DNA from 2 places in the Dankookia sp. P2 genome. Region 1 is predicted to be linked to the other one. Evidence: riboswitches for the same ligand, from Rfam matches in the RefSeq annotation. Region 1 holds a riboswitch; the other holds the start of a gene.

Region 1 (7,440 bases):
GGTCGAGCTTCGCCCGCTGCACTGCGGCCGCGATCACGTGCCCGCCCAGCGCCTGGGCCTGGGTGTCGTTGAAGGCGCCGCGATAGGCCCGCCCGATCGGCGTGCGCGCGGTGGAGACGATGACGGCGGTGCGCATGTCTGGTGTTCTCCCTTTTGTTCTTCCGAAGGCAGGCTGGGGGAGAAAGTATTCTCCCCCAGGCCCCCTCATCTATTTCTGTGAGGCGGCACCCTCCCTCGGCGGCACCGGACCCACAAAAAGGAAGGGTGGGGTTCGGGGAGGGAATACTTTTCCCTCCCCAATCTTGCCTTCCCTTCTCCCCGGACGGACCCCAACGCCTCAGGCGCTGCCGAGAATCTTCCACACCCCGTCGGCATGCGTCAGGACCTTGTCGCCCTGGGTCAGCATGCCACGGATGAAGACCACGCTGCGCGTCGCCCGCAGCACCTCGCCCCGGCCGATGATCAGCTCGCCAAGCTTACCGGGGGCGATGAAGTGGTTGTTGAGCTGCACGGTAGTCACCGGCTTGCGGCCGGCGGCTTCCCAGACCGTCATCCCCAGCACGTCGTCGACGAAGCTCATCAGCATGCCGCCATGCACGACGCCGCCGATATTGAGGTGCCGCTGCTCCGGCTGGAAGGCGTATTCCCAGCCCTCCCCGGCGCGGCGGGCCAGGAAGGGGCCGATCATGGCCGGGTAGTCGCGGGCCGGCACGGGCTTCCAGCCGGCCGCCTTCAGGTCGGGCGGGATGGCGTGGTCGGCCTTCAGGTCGGGGAAGCGGCGTTCGGGCGGGGCGATGTCGTTCATGCCGCCGGTATAGCGGCAGCGACGGGATGCGTCAGGCGGGCTTGCGGGCGGCGATCAGGAACTCGCGGTTGCCCTCCGGACCCAGCAGCGGGCTGGGCTCGACCCCAGCACCTGCCAGCCCGGCAGCCCGGCCCACCACTCCGATACCCGGTTGCAGACCTGGTGATGGACATTGGCATCCCGCACCACGCCGCCCTTGGCGATGGCCGGCCCGACCTCGAACTGCGTGCTTGATCAGCGCCACCGCCCAGCCGCCCGGCACGACCAGCCCGAGCGGCGCCGGCAGCACGGTGCCGAGGCCGATGAAGCTGGCATCGCAGACCAGCACCGCGGGCGGCTCGGCCAGGCTGTCGAGGTAGCGGGCGTTCACCCGTTCCATCACCACCACCCGGGGGTCATTCCGCAGCTTCCAAGCCACGCTGGCCATGGCCGACATCGACGGCGAAGACCTTGGCCGCGCCATGGTGCAGCAGCACGTCGGTGAAGCCGCCGGTCGAGGCGCCAACATCGATGCAGACGCGGCCCTCGGGCGAGAGCCCGAAATGATGGATGGCATGCGCCAGCTTCACCCCGCCGCGGGACACCCAGGGTGGTCCTGGCCGCGCACCTCGAGCGGCGCGCCGGCATCCAGCACCTGGCCCGCCTTGTCGATCCGCCGCGTGTCGGAGAAGACCTTGCCGGCCATGATCAGCGCCTGGGCGCGAGTCCGGCTTTCGACGAGGCCGCGATCGACCAGCAACTGGTCGGCACGGGCCCTGCCCACGGCACGCGGTTCCTTTTGATCCGGCATGGCCGCGCTTCTAGACCGCGATGGTCTCGAGTGGAAACACGAAGGAGGTGAATCGCCGGCTCAGCGACATGATCAGGGCAGGGTCGGTCAGGTGCAGGCATGGCACGCGGCGACTCGCGCCCTTGGCAGAGATCGTCGGGCGGGGGGCGGCCGGTGTCGCGGCAGCGTGACCCAACGGCGATTGCCAGTTACATCACATGCACATATCTTTATGTCATGTCGGTCCCGCGCGAGCGGGTGAAGAGGAACACCGTGCGGCGCACTCCGCCCAGTCGGTGGCTGCCCCAGCAACTGTCGGCGGTGAGCCGCCGGTCCCACGCCCTTCGGGGGCAGGCCACTGCGCGGGCGACCGCGCGGGAAGGCCGGGCCGGCGGCGGCGACCCGCGAGCCAGGAGACCTGCCGGCATCGGCGACCCCGGAGGGGCGCCGCAACCCTACCGCGGCTGGGTGCACCGGGGGCGGAGTGCATGACGCATGACCATCGCCGCCAATCTCGGCTTCCCCGGATCGGGCCCCGCCGCGAGCTCAAGACCGCCCTCGAGGCCTTCTGGGCCGGGCGCGGCACGGAGGACGACCTCCTGCGCAGCGCGGCCGGGCTGCGCGCCGCCAGCCGCCGGCTGCAGCAGGGCGCCGGCATCTCGCACATCCCGTCGGGCGACTTCGCGCTCTATGACCATGTGCTGGACACCGCCTGCGCCTTCGGCGCCATCCGCCGGGCTATGGCTGGTCCGGCGAGGGCCCGGCCTCGCTCGCCACCCGCTTCGCCCTGGCGCGCGGCGCCCGCGGCAGCGCGGCCGAGCAGGCCGCCGGGATCGCACCCGACGCGCCGGCGCTCGAGATGACCAAGTGGTTCGACACCAACTACCACTATCTCGTCCCGCCCATCGCGCCCGGCACGCGCTTCCACCTGGCCGAGAACCCCTGGGCCGAGGCGGTGCGGGAAGGCCTGGCGACGGGCTGCCGCACCCGGCCGGTGCTGCTCGGGCCGGTCTCCTTCCTGTTGCTGGCCAAGCCGGTGGATGGCAGCGACCCGCTGCGCCAGCTGCCGGCCTTGCTGCCGGCCTATGCCGAGCGCGCTGCGCGGCATCGCCGAGGCCGGCGCCTGCTGGGTGCAGCTCGACGAGCCCTGCCTTGCCACCGACCTGCCCGCCGGCGGCGCCGCCGCCTACCGGCTCGCCTATCGCCACCTCGCCGACGCCACGCCGGGGCTTCACCTGCTGATCGCCACCTATTTCGGCGGGCTCGGCGACAATCTCGGCCTGGCCTGCGGGCTGCCGGTGGATGGCCTGCACCTCGACATGGTCCGCGCGCCGGAGCAGCTAACGCCGGCGCTGGCGGCGCTGCGGCCGGAGCAGTGGCTCTCGCTCGGCCTGATCGACGGCCGCAATGTCTGGCGCCGCGACCTGCGCGCCGCCTTCGCCCTGGCGCAGCAGGCGGCGGGGCGGCCGGGTGGCGCAAGGCGGCTGATGATCGCCCCCTCCTGCTCCCTGCTGCACGTACCGCACGGCCTGCGCGGCGAGACCGCGCTGCCGCCGGTGCTGCGCAAGGCGCTCGCCTTCGCCGAGGAGAAGCTGGCCGAGGTGGCGCTGCTGGCCCGGGCGCTGGACGAGGGCGAGGCCGTGGCGCAGGCGGCCTTCGCCGAGAGCGCCGCGGCGTTGGAAGCGCTGCGGGCGGGCGGCGCCGACCCGGTGGTCGCCGCGCGCCTCGCCGCGGCGACACCGGCGATGGAGCGGCGCGCCAGCCCCTATCCCGCGCGGGCGGCGCGGCAGCAGGCGCGGCTCGGCCTACCGCCGCTGCCGGTGACCACCATCGGCTCCCTGCCGCAGACTGCCGAGGTGCGGCAGGCGCGCGCCCGCCTCGCCCGTGGCGAGACCGCCGTCGCCGATTACGAGGCGACGATGCGCCGGCTGATCGCCGAGGCGGTGCGCTGGCAGGAGGAAGCCGGGGTGGACGTGCCGGTGCATGGCGAGTTCGAGCGAAACGACATGGTCAAGTACTTCGCCGAGCAGCTGGCCGGCTATGCCTTCACCCGGCATGGCTGGGTGCAGTCCTATGGCAGTCGCTGCGTCGCACCGCCCATCCTCTGGGGCGACGTCTCCCGCCCCGCGCCGATGACGCTGGACTGGACCAGCTATGCGCAGTCGCTCACCGCGCGCCCGGTGAAGGGCATGCTGACCGGGCCGGTCACCATGCTGCAATGGTCCTTCGTGCGGGAGGACATCCCGCGCGAGACGGCCTGCCGGCAGATCGCCCTGGCGATCCGCGACGAGGTTCTGGCGCTGGAGGCGGCGGGGATCGCCATCATCCAGATCGACGAGCCCGCCTTCCGCGAGGGCCTACCGCTGCGCCGGGCGGCGCATGCGGACTACCTGCGCTGGGCGGTCGGCTGCTTCCGCCTGGCCGCCGCCGGGGTGCGGGACGAGACGCAGATCCATACCCACATGTGCTACGCGGGATTCGGCGACATCATCGCGGCGATCGCCGCGATGGATGCCGATGTCATCTCGATCGAGACGACGCGGAGCCGGATGGAGCTGCTGGCGAGCTTCGAGGGCTTCGCCTATCCGAACGGGATCGGCCCGGGGGTCTGGGACATCCACAGCCCGCGCGTGCCGCCGGCCGAGGAGATGGCGGGGCTGTTCCGCCGCGCGATGCGGCACCTGCCGACGGAGCGGCTCTGGCTGAACCCGGATTGCGGCTGCAAGACGCGGGCCTGGGCGGAAGTGAAGCCGGCCATCGCCAACCTGGTGCAGGCCGCGCGCAGGCTGCGGGCGAAGCTGGTGCAGCCGTAAGAAAGATTGGGGAGGGAAACAGGTATTCCCTCCCCCAGACCCCACCCTTCCCTTTTGTGAGTCTGGCGCTCGCCGCGCGGCGAGCGCCGGACTCGGAGAAATAGAGGAGGGTCCAGGGAGGATACTTCCTCCCTGGCCTTGCTACTGCCCGGGCCGGCGCCGCCGCGGAGGAGGGAGCCCAGCGCCCCGACCGCCATGGCGACGATCTGCGCCGCGTTCAGCCCGGCCTCGTCGTACTGCTTCTTCGGGTTGTCGTGGTCGAGGAAGCGGTCCGGCAGGCACATCGGCCGCACCTTCAGCCCGTGGTCCAGCATCCCGCGCAGCGCCAAGTGCTGCAGCACGAAGCTGCCGAAGCCGCCGACCGAGCCTTCCTCGATGGTGATCAGCACCTCGTGCTCGCGCGCCAGACGCTCGACCAGCTCGGTGTCCAGCGGCTTGGCGAAGCGGGCATCGGCGACGGTGGTGGACAGGCCGCGGGCGCCGAGTCTCCTCGGCCGCCTTCAGGCATTCCTGCAGGCGCGTGCCATAGGACAGGATGGCAACCGAGGTGCGCTTCCTTGATGATCCGCCCGCGGCCGATCTCGAGCGGCATGCCGCGCTTCGGCAGCTCGAGCCCGAGCCTCGCCGCGGGGTGGCGGAAGGCGGAGGGCCGGTCGTCGATGGCGGCCGAGGTCGCCACCATGTGCATCAGCTCGAGCTCGTCGCTGGCCGCCATCAGGACGATGTCCGGCAGGCAGCCGAGATAGGCGATGTCGAAGCTGCCGGCATGGGTCGCGCCATCGGCGCCGACCAGGCCGGCCCGGTCGATGGCGAAGCGCACCGGCAGCTTCTGCAGCACCACGTCATGCACGACCTGGTCGTAGCCGCGCTGCAGGAAGGTCGAGTAGATCGCGCAGAAGGGCTTCATCCCCTCGGTCGCCATGCCGGCGGCGAAGGTCACCGCATGCTGCTCGGCGATGCCGACATCGAAGCTGCGGCGCGGGAATTTCTTGGCGAAGGCATCGAGGCCCGTGCCGGAGGGCATCGCCGCGTTGATCGCCACGATCCGCTCATCGGCCTCGGCCTCGGCGATCAGGGCGTTGGAGAAGACCTTGGTGTAACTCGGCGGGCCGGGCGGGGCCTTCTGCTGCTCGCCGGTGATGACGTTGAACTTGACCACGCCGTGATACTTGTCGGCGCTCGCCTCGGCCGGGGCATAGCCCTTGCCCTTCTGCGTCACGACATGCAGCAGCATGGGGCCCGGCATCTCCGCGTCGCGCAGGTTGCGCAGCACGGGCAGCAGGTGCTCCAGGTCGTGGCCGTCGATCGGCCCGACATAGTAGAAGCCCAGCTCCTCGAACAGCGTCCCGCCGGTCAGCAGGCCGCGGGCATATTCGTCTGCCCGCTTGGCGGCGCGCTCGATCGGCCCGGGGAAGTGCCGCGCCAGCTTCGCCATCATCTCGCGCACCGAGATGAAGGGACGGGAGGAGACGACCTTCGACAGGTAGGCGCTCATCGCCCCGACCGGCGGCGCGATCGACATGTCGTTGTCGTTCAGCACCACGATCAGGCGCGACTTGTTGGCGCCGGCATTGTTCATGGCCTCGATAGGCCATGCCCGCGCTCATCGCGCCGTCGCCGATAACGGCGACGACGTTGCGCGGGTCGCCCTGCAGGTCGCTGGCCACCGCCATGCCGAGCCCGGAGGAGATCGAGGTGCTGGAATGCGCCGCGCCGAAGGGGTCGTATTCGCTCTCGGACCGCCGGGTGAAGCCGGACAGCCCGCCGCCGGTCCGCAGCGTGCGGATGCGGTCGCGCCGCCCGGTCAGGATCTTGTGCGGGTAGGCCTGGTGGCCGACATCCCAGATCAGCCGGTCGCGCGGCGTCTCGAAGACCGCATGGATGGCGACCGTGAGCTCGACCACGCCGAGCGAGGCGCCGAGATGCCCGCCGGTCTGGCTGACCGCATGGATGGTCTCGGCCCGCAGCTCATCCGCCAGCTGCTTGAGCTGGTCGGTCGAGAAATTGCGCATGTCGGCCGGGACGCGAACCCGGTCGAGGAGCGGAGTGGAGGGGGTACGGACATTCAGCTCCTCCGCTCGATCGTGAAATCTGCCAGCATCCGCAAGAGGTCGCCCCTCTCGCCGAAGCCGTCAAGGTGATCCTTGGCCTGGGCGACCAGGCGCTCCGCCTGCAGCCGGGCCCGTTCCAGGCCGAGCAGGCTGACCAGCGTGGCCTTGCCGGCTGCGGCGTCCTTGCCGGTCGCCTTGCCGGTCTCCTCGGCGCTGGCGGTGGCGTCCAGCAGGTCGTCGGCGATCTGGAAGGCGGCGCCGAGGTCGCGGCCATAGGCCAGCAGCGCGTGCCGCTGCGCCGTCGGCGCCTTGCCGAGCACCGCGCCGGCCTCGGCGGAGGATCTCGATCAGCTTGCCGGTCTTCAGCGTCTGCAGCCGGCCGACCGCCATCTCGTCCATCTGGCCGCCGGACTGCTCGGCCAGCATGTCGATCATCTGGCCGCCGCACATGCCGCGGGGACCCGCTGCCTTCGACAGGCAGCGCACAAGCTCGACCCGCACGGCGGGGTCGGGATGCGTCGCCTCCTCGGCCAGCACGGTGAAGGCGTGGGACTGGAGGGCATCGCCGGCGAGGATCGCGGTCGCCCTCGTCCCAGGCCTTGTGCACGGTGGGCTTGCCGCGGCGCAGGTCGTCGTCGTCCATCGCCGGCAGGTCGTCATGCACCAGGGAATAGGCGTGCACCATCTCGATCGCCGCCGCGACCCTGAGCGCCGCCTGGCGGGAGACGCTGAACTGCCGCGCCCCTTCCAGCACCAGGAAGCCGCGCAGCCGCTTGCCGCCACCGATCGCGGCATAGCGCATGGCAGCAAACAGCGGCGCCTCCGGCCCCTCGGCGGCCGGCAGCAGGATGTCGAGGGCCTGGTCGATCTCGGCGGCAGCCTCCGCCATGGCACGCGCCAGGCTGGGCGCGTCGGTCATCGTCGTCATCGCTCAGGAAACCTCATTCGACATCGCGCAAGGCCGGTCCGCCGGGCCCCTCGACGATGGCCTGCACCTTCGCC
Region 2 (7,440 bases), 520 kb from region 1:
ACCAGCGGCGGTCCAGCAGCGTGAAAGCAACCCGGCCGGAGATTGGTCAGCACAAGCGCATGCGGACCCGTGCGACGCTGATCGAGGCGGCGATGCGGGTCTTCGCCCGGCTCGGCCCCGATACGCCGGTGATCAAGGACTTCATAGCCGAAGCCGGCGTGGCGCGTGGGACCTTCTACATTATGTTCAGGACTCGGGAGGAATTGCTGGTCGAGGTGGCCTCGGTCATCGCCGACCGGATCCAGAGCTGAGACCCGCATCCTGCGCGGCCTGGCCGATCCGGCCGACCGGGTCGGGTGCACGGTCCGGCTGTTCATCCGCCTGGCGGAGGGCAACCCGACCTGGGGCTGGATCATCGTCCGCGTCGCATTCTTCGCGGCGCCATTGGGGAGACGATGCGCGCCGACCTCGCCGCTGACATCGCCGACGGCATCGCCGCCGGGCGGTTCGACGTGGCCTCACCACAGGTCGCCCACGACCTGGTGCTCGGCGCCGGGATCATGGGGATGCGCTCGGTCCTGCGGGGGAGGCCGGGCCGGACCACGGCGCGGATGTCGCCCGGACGCTGCTGCGCGGGCTTCTGCGTCGCCGATGCCGCCGAGGTGGCGGCCCGGCCCATGGCGGCGGCGGATATCCTGGCCCGCTCGCGGCGGACCTAGCCGCGCGCGGCCCCGGCCAGGATGACGCCGGCCCCGGCCAGGCACAGCGCGGCTCCGGCGGCGTCCCAGCCGGTCGGCGCCTGGCCCTCCACCATCCAGAGCCAGCCGAGCGAGGCGGCGATATAGACGCCCCCATAGGCGGCGAAGGCGCGGCCCGCCGCATCCGCCTCCACCCAGGTGAGCGCCCAGGCGAAGAGCCCGAGCGAGGCCGCCCCGGGCAGCAGCCACCAGCCGCTCGCGCCCTGCCGCAGCACCGTCCAGGCGGCGAAGCAGCCGGCGATCTCGGCGAGCGCGGCAATGGCATAGGCGAGGGCGCTGAGCATTCCCGATGCTACCGCGCCGAATCGCGTCATGCAGCCATCCCGCCCCGCCGCCGTTCTGCCCGGCGGCAGCGGAGGCAGCGGGCATGGCGCATGGCGGATCGCGCGGAGTCATCCTGGCCGCGCTGGCAGGCAATTGCGCCATCGCCGCCACCGATTCGCCGCGGCGTTCTGGACCGGCTCCTCGGCCATGCTGTCGGAGGCGATCCATTCGGCGGTCGATACCGGCAACCAGGGGCTGCTGCTGCTCGGCCTGCGCCGCGCGGCCCGGCCGCCCACCGCCCGGCATCCCTTCGGCCATGGGATGGAACTGTATTTCTGGGCCTTCGTCGTCGCGCTGCTGATCTTCGCGCTGGGCGGCGCCTTCTCGGTCTATGAGGGCTGGCGGAAGATCGCCGATCCGCATCCGGTGGAAGGGGCCTGGATCAACTTCGCCGTGCTCGGCGCCGCAGTGGTCTTCGAAGGCCTCTCGTTCCGCGTCGCCTATCGCGAGTTCCGCCGCACCCATCTCGGTGAGCCCTTCTGGGCCGCCATCCGCCGCAGCAAGGATCCCGGCGTCTTCGCCGTGCTGCTCGAGGATTCGGCGGCGCTGGCCGGGCTGCTGGTCGCGCTGGTCGGGCTCGGCCTGGCGGAGTGGCTCGACCTGCCGGTGCTGGACGGCGTCGCCTCGATCGGCATCGGCCTGCTGCTGGTGGCGACCGCGGCCTTCCTGGCGAACGAGACGCGCAGCCTGCTGACCGGGGAGGCGGCCTCGCCGCGGCTGGTCGAGTCGATCCGCGAGATGCTGCTGGCCGATGCCCGCGTCGCCGCGGTGGAGGAGCTGCTCAGCATGCATCTCGGCCCGGCCGAGGTGCTGGTCGCGGTGACGATCGACTTCCGCGACGACCTGCCCGGCGGCGCCGTGGAGCAGGCCGCCGCCGCGCTCGACGCGCCGCGTCGAGGCGGCGCATCCGGCAGTGACGCGGTTCTTCCTCAGGCCGCGGCCGCAGGCGGTGCGCGCGGCTACAGCGCGAAGCGCGTCCCGACCAGCACGCTCCGCCCCGGCGTGACGAAGCCGTTCACCGGCTCCCACCGGCTGTTGCCGAGGTTGCGCGCCTCGAGGAAGAGCGCCGCCTGGTCGAAGGCCTGCCAGCTTGCCGTCAGGTTCACCACCGTGCCCGCCGGATTGCTGCGGGCATAGGGATAGGCGGTGCCGTCATTGGCGTAGCTGGCGAAGGCGGCTTCCGGGCTGCGGCCCGTGAACAGCACCGTCGGCGCCAGCACCACCTTCGGCATCGGCACGACCCGCGCGGTCAGGCTGACCACCGTCTCCGGCCGTCGCGGCAGGCGGCGGTCGGTTTCGGCGTCGAAGGCCTCGGTGATGGTCCAGGCCGCCGTCGTCTCGAACCAGCTCGCCGGGCGCAGCGTCATGCCGAGCTCCGCGCCGTGGATATTGGCGCGGTTGATGTTGGCATAGGTGCTGCCGGTCGGGCCGAAGACGTTGATGATCTGGTCGCGCACATGGCTCTGGAAGAAGGTCCAGCTCGCGGTGGCGAAGCGCCGGTTGCCGAAGGCGGGCAGGTCGGTGTCGCTGCCGACTTCCCAGCCGAAGCTGCGTTCCGGCTTCAGGTCGGGATTGCCGGTCGAGACCTGGAAGCCGTCGAAGCTGCCGATGCCGTAGCGCTCGAACAGCGAGGGCGCACGGAAGGCGGTGCCGGCCGTGAGCCGCAGGCGGGGATTCACCTCGGGCAGGGCGAGCGACGCGCCGAGCTTCCAGGTGGTCGCGCCCTGCACCCCGGTGACGTTGTCCTGCCGCAGCCCGCCCGAGAGGTCGAGCCGTTCCAGCAGCCGGTACTGGAGGGACGCCCAGCCGGAGGTGGTGTGCTGCTGCGCCCGCAGGTTGCTGGTGAAGTCGCCGAAATCGGAGGGAAGGCCTGCGTCGTCCGCGCCTCCTCCAGCGTATGGGTCACGCCGAAGCCGAGCGCGCCATCGGTGAAGGGCCCGGCCGAGGGCAGCCGGACGGTGTTGCCCCAGTCGACGCCGGTGCGGGTGCCGCGGAAGCGGGAATCCTCCCGCGTGAAGCTGTCGAACTGGTCGGGCAGGTTGGTGTAGCGGCGGCTCTGCTCGGCCTGGAAGACCCGCAGGCCGGTGGTCCAGCCGCCGTCCAGCAGCCTGGTCTCGCCGCGCAGCTGACCGGCCCAGCGGCGGTCGCGGCCGCTATAGTTGGGGTCGTCCTGCGGCACGTTGTCGAGGCCGAAGCGGTTCTCCCGCCAGCGCAGCAACCCTTCGATGCGGGTGCCCTCGAGCGGCGACCAGCCCAGCCGCGCGGTGCCGTTGGCGCCGCGGAAGCCGTCGCGCTCGGGGATGTTGGTCTCGAAGCGCGGGGCCATGGCGTTGAAGCCGCGCGTGGACTGGGAGAAGCCGGACATCAGGTAGTCGAAGGCGCCGACCGTGCCGGTGGCGCCGAGCCCGCCGCGCAGCGTGTTCTGCGTGCCGCCGGCCAGTTCGCCATAGGGCGCGAAGGCCTTGTCCGGCGCGGCGCGGCGGGTGACCAGGTTGACCACGCCGCCGATCGCCGAGGACCCATAGAGCGAGGAGAGCGGCCCGCGCACCACCTCGATCCGCTCCACGTCGAACAGCAGGTCCTGGCCGAAGTCGAAGCCGCCGGCCGGGGCGCCGACATCGTTGGCAGGGACGCCGTCGATCAGCACCAGGACATTGGCGCTGCCGGTGCCGCGCAGGAAGGCGGAGGTGAGCTGGCCCGGGCCGCCCTGCGGCGCGATGCGCAGGCCGGGGACCGCGGTCAGCGCCTCGGCCAGGGTCTGGTAGCCGCGCTCCTCGATATCCTGGCGGGTGATGACGGTGGCGGCGGCGGGCACGCGTTCCTGCGGTGTGGGCACGCGGGTGGCGGTGACGATGGTGTCGGGAAGCGGGGCCTGGGCCTGGGCAAGTCCGGACAGCGCGGCGAGGCCGCCTGCCAGGGCCAGTGTGACGCGTCGCATGATGGGGTCCCCCTGCGGCGTTGACGAACGAGCCCCGGCCCGAACGGGCCGGGACGACGGGCGTCGTTCCCGCAGACGGAGGCACCCCGCCGGGGCGGGGGACCTGTGATCCGGTGCGCCGGTGCACCTCGCCCGGCACGCGCGAGACAACTCTGCGCCGGCCGGTCTCCTGGCTCGCGGTGGGGAACTCCGAGAGCTCCTTGGCCCTGCCGCCTTCTCGCGCCCTGCGGCGCAATGGCATTCGGCAGGGCCTCACCGCCTACAGTTGCGAGGGCAGCCGCGGCCTGGCCGGGATCGCCCCGGCCTCGCGCGTTCCCGTTTCAGCCCTTGCGGGCCACCGGCGCATGCCGGCCCTATAGCAGGCGTGCCGGGCCGGGGGCAGGGGGATGGCCGGCCGGGGGCGGCTAGAACACCCAGCCCAGCGCCTTGACCCCGAGCCAGCAGACCACGCCGAGCACGAAGGTGGCGAAGGCGCAGCCGGCGATGGTCAGGCCGACGCCCCAGGCGGTGACCCGGTTGTCGTGCTCGACCAGGCCGAGCGCCATGACGATGGCGCCGAAGGCCGGCGGGCCGTTGGTGCCGGGCCCGGGCAGGATCAGCATCAGGGCCACATAGGCGGTGAGCCAGCCGAAGATCCGGTCGCCTATGGGGGAGGTAAAGAAGCCCGGCCGCGGCCGCACGAAGCGTTCGACCTTGTTAAGCCATTTGGAGGAGGAGCCTGCCAGGCGCAGCAGGTCTTCCCGCTTGATGCTTTGCCGGGCGATGAAGCCGGGCAGCTTCGGTACCCTCCGGCCAAGGCCCATCTGCACGCCGAGGATCAGCACCGGCGTGCCGAAGACCGAGGCCATGCCGGGCAGCAGGGAGGGCAGCAGCAGCAGCAGGATCAGCAGGCCGAAGGCGCGGTCGCCGAAGGCCAGGGCCATGTCGCCGAGGGAGATGCGGTCGCCCGGGAAGCGGGCCGCCACTTCGGCGACGATGCGCGAGATCGGCGCGCCCGCGGCTTCCATGCCATGCCCATGCACGGGGGCTGCCGCGACGATCGGCGCCTCGATATTCCCATCCATTCCCGGTCTCAGACCCTTCGTCCCAGTCGATGTCCGGCCGCGGCGCGGCCGGCGTTCCAAAGCCTCCTCGCGCGGCCCTTCTTTGCGGGCCCGTCACGGTTGACCTATCCTAAGCGCAACCGGCCCGCCATGCACCGGGAATCTCGGTGAAACCCCGGGTAGGGCGGGCCGGAGCGGAGGGTATCAGCGGCCGGTGAAGGCCGGCTTGCGCTTCTCCATGAAGGCCCGGCGGCCTTCCTTGTAGTCGGCGCTGTCGAAGCAGGCGGCCATGGCGGCACGGATGGCCGGCATGTCGCGATCCGCGGCGTCCTGCAGCACCGCCTTCACCGTCTGCTTGTTGGTGGTCAGCGAGAGCGGGGCGTTGCCGGCGAGCGTCGCGGTGAGCTTCGCCACCGTCGCGTCCAGCTCGGCCACCGGGACGACCTTGTTGACCAGCCCGATCCGCTCCGCCTCGCGGGCGTCGAAGCGCTCGCCGGTCATCAGGATCATATGGGCGTGCGCCGGGCCGACCAGGTCGACCAGGGCGCGGACCATGTCGAAGCCATAGGCGATCGAGAGCTTCGCCGCCGGAATGCCGAACTGGCTGTCATCCGAGGCGATGCGGATGTCGGTCGACATGGCGATGCCCAAGCCCCCGCCCATGCAGAAGCCGCGGATTTGCGCGATCACCGGCTTGCGGTAGTGCGACAGCTTCAGGCGGCCGGCGCTGGTGACGCGGTCGTATTCCTGCTGCGCGTCGGCGTTGCTGCGGACCTTCTCGAACTGGCTGATATCGGCGCCCGAGACGAAGGCCTTGTCGCCCGCGCCCTGGAGGACGACGCAGCGCACCGCCGGGTCCTCGGCGAAGAGGTCGAGCGCGGCGCCCATCCCCTCCCACATGTTGACCGACATGGCGTTGCGCTTCTCGGGCTGGTTGAACACCACCCGGCCGACGCCGTCCTCGATGCTGGCAAGGATCTTGCCGTCGGCGAGTCGAAGTTGCTCATGCGCCCCCCAGGGCTCCCTTGGCTTTCAGGTCGGCGATCTCGGCGGCGGTGAGGCCGGCTTCCGCGAGGATTTCGTCGTTGTGCTCGCCGAGATTCGGCATGTCCCGGTAGAAGCCGGTCTCGACGCCTTCGAGGTTCACCGGCTGCGCCACGACCTTGATGTCGCCGCGGGTGCGATGGCGCATCGGCATCGCCATCTCGAGGTGCTGGACCTGCGGGTCCTCGAACACCTCCTTGATGTTGTTCACCGGGCCGCAGGGGATCCCGGCTTCCTCGAGCTTCTCGATCCAGTAGTCGGAGGAATGCTGGCTGGTGACCGCGGCGATCACCTCGTTGATCCGCTTGCGATCCTTGCTGCGGCCGCTATTGGTCTTCCATTCCTCGACCTCGAGCCATTCCTCATGGCCGGCTGCCTTGCAGAAGTTGGTCCAGAGCTTGGGCGAGGATGCGGCGATGTTGATCGGCTTGTCCTGGGTCGGGAAGACGCCCATCGGGATGTTCACGGGGTGGTCGTTGCCGGCCTGGCCGGCGACTTCGCCATCCATTAGGAAGCGGCTGGCCTGGAAGTCCAGCATGAAGACCTGCGCCTCCAGCAGGGAGGTATGGACGTAGCCGCCCTTGCCCGTGCGCTCCCGGTCGTAGAGCTTCATCATGATGCCCATGGCCAGCAGGTTGCCGGCCGTGAGGTCGTTGATCGGGATGCCGACCCGCATCGGGCCGCGGCCCGGCTCGCCGGTGATGGTCATGAGGCCACCCATGCCCTGCGCGATCTGGTCCACGCCGCCGCGCTTGGAATAGGGGCCGGTCTGCCCGAAGCCGGAGATCGAGGCGTAGATCAGCCGCGGGTTGAGCTCCTTCAGGTCGTCATAGGCGATCTTCAGGCGGTGCTTGACCTGCATCCGCATGTTCTCGACCAGGATGTCGGCCGTCGCCGCGACCTTGCGGAAGGCTTCCAGCCCGGCCGGGTTCTTCAGGTCGATCGACAGGCCGCGCTTGTTGCGGTGCAGGTTGACCTGGTCGAAGCCGTCGCGCGCGCCGCCGAGCCCGTCGCCCTGGCCGGGCGGCTCCACCCGGATGATGTCGGCGCCCCAGTCGGCCAGGTGCCGGACGCAGGTCGGGCCGGCACGGGCCAGGGTGAGGTCGAGGACGCGAAGGCCGGCCAGCGGAAGGCGGGTCTCCTGCATCAATTCCGGGTCGATCGGGCTTTCGGGCATCGGAACTCCTCCCCGCGGTTGCCGGAGACTAGGGCGCGTCGCGCGGAGTGGCCAGATGGCGCGGTCGGCCGCCTTCGGTGCCAGGCGGTGGCGCCGGCCGCGGCCGGGGCGGCGCACCGGGGAAGGTGGGCCGTCGGCGGGACGCCGCTCGGCCTTATGCGGCCCTGCCGCGCGCGCAACTTGATTCTGGACGGGAACGTTTTGTGGCGTAGGATC

The links. A riboswitch is a leader RNA that binds a small molecule or an ion and turns the genes downstream of it on or off. The one in region 1 is predicted to bind cobalamin.
Region 2: linked by a shared signal. The riboswitch ahead of ACQ86J_RS32480 (TonB-dependent receptor) and the one ahead of metE (5-methyltetrahydropteroyltriglutamate--homocysteine S-methyltransferase) in region 1 are both predicted to bind cobalamin.

What each region holds. Positions count from the first base shown of each region.
Region 1 covers NZ_CP192581.1:4,933,709-4,941,148, reverse strand. The annotation lists gene ACQ86J_RS29345 (acetyl-CoA C-acyltransferase) at 1-136, opposite strand, end outside; gene ACQ86J_RS29340 (PaaI family thioesterase) at 338-805, opposite strand; gene ACQ86J_RS29335 (SAM-dependent methyltransferase) at 837-1,232, opposite strand; gene ACQ86J_RS29330 (SAM-dependent methyltransferase) at 1,201-1,389, opposite strand; gene ACQ86J_RS29325 (S4 domain-containing protein) at 1,371-1,568, opposite strand; cobalamin riboswitch at 1,799-2,014, shown strand; partial or broken gene metE (5-methyltetrahydropteroyltriglutamate--homocysteine S-methyltransferase) at 2,070-4,387, shown strand; partial or broken gene dxs (1-deoxy-D-xylulose-5-phosphate synthase) at 4,564-6,399, opposite strand; partial or broken gene ACQ86J_RS29310 (polyprenyl synthetase family protein) at 6,453-7,366, opposite strand; partial or broken gene ACQ86J_RS29305 (exodeoxyribonuclease VII small subunit) at 7,380-7,440, opposite strand, start outside.
Region 2 covers NZ_CP192581.1:5,455,378-5,462,817, forward strand. The annotation lists gene ACQ86J_RS32455 (TetR family transcriptional regulator) at 60-251, shown strand; gene ACQ86J_RS32460 (hypothetical protein) at 396-659, shown strand; gene ACQ86J_RS32465 (YnfA family protein) at 656-982, opposite strand; gene ACQ86J_RS32470 (cation diffusion facilitator family transporter) at 1,170-2,159, shown strand; partial or broken gene ACQ86J_RS32475 (TonB-dependent receptor plug domain-containing protein) at 2,123-3,160, opposite strand; partial or broken gene ACQ86J_RS32480 (TonB-dependent receptor) at 3,580-3,960, opposite strand; cobalamin riboswitch at 4,103-4,317, opposite strand; gene ACQ86J_RS32485 (exopolysaccharide biosynthesis protein) at 4,365-5,024, opposite strand; gene ACQ86J_RS32490 (enoyl-CoA hydratase) at 5,208-5,945, opposite strand; gene ACQ86J_RS32495 (CaiB/BaiF CoA transferase family protein) at 6,007-7,224, opposite strand.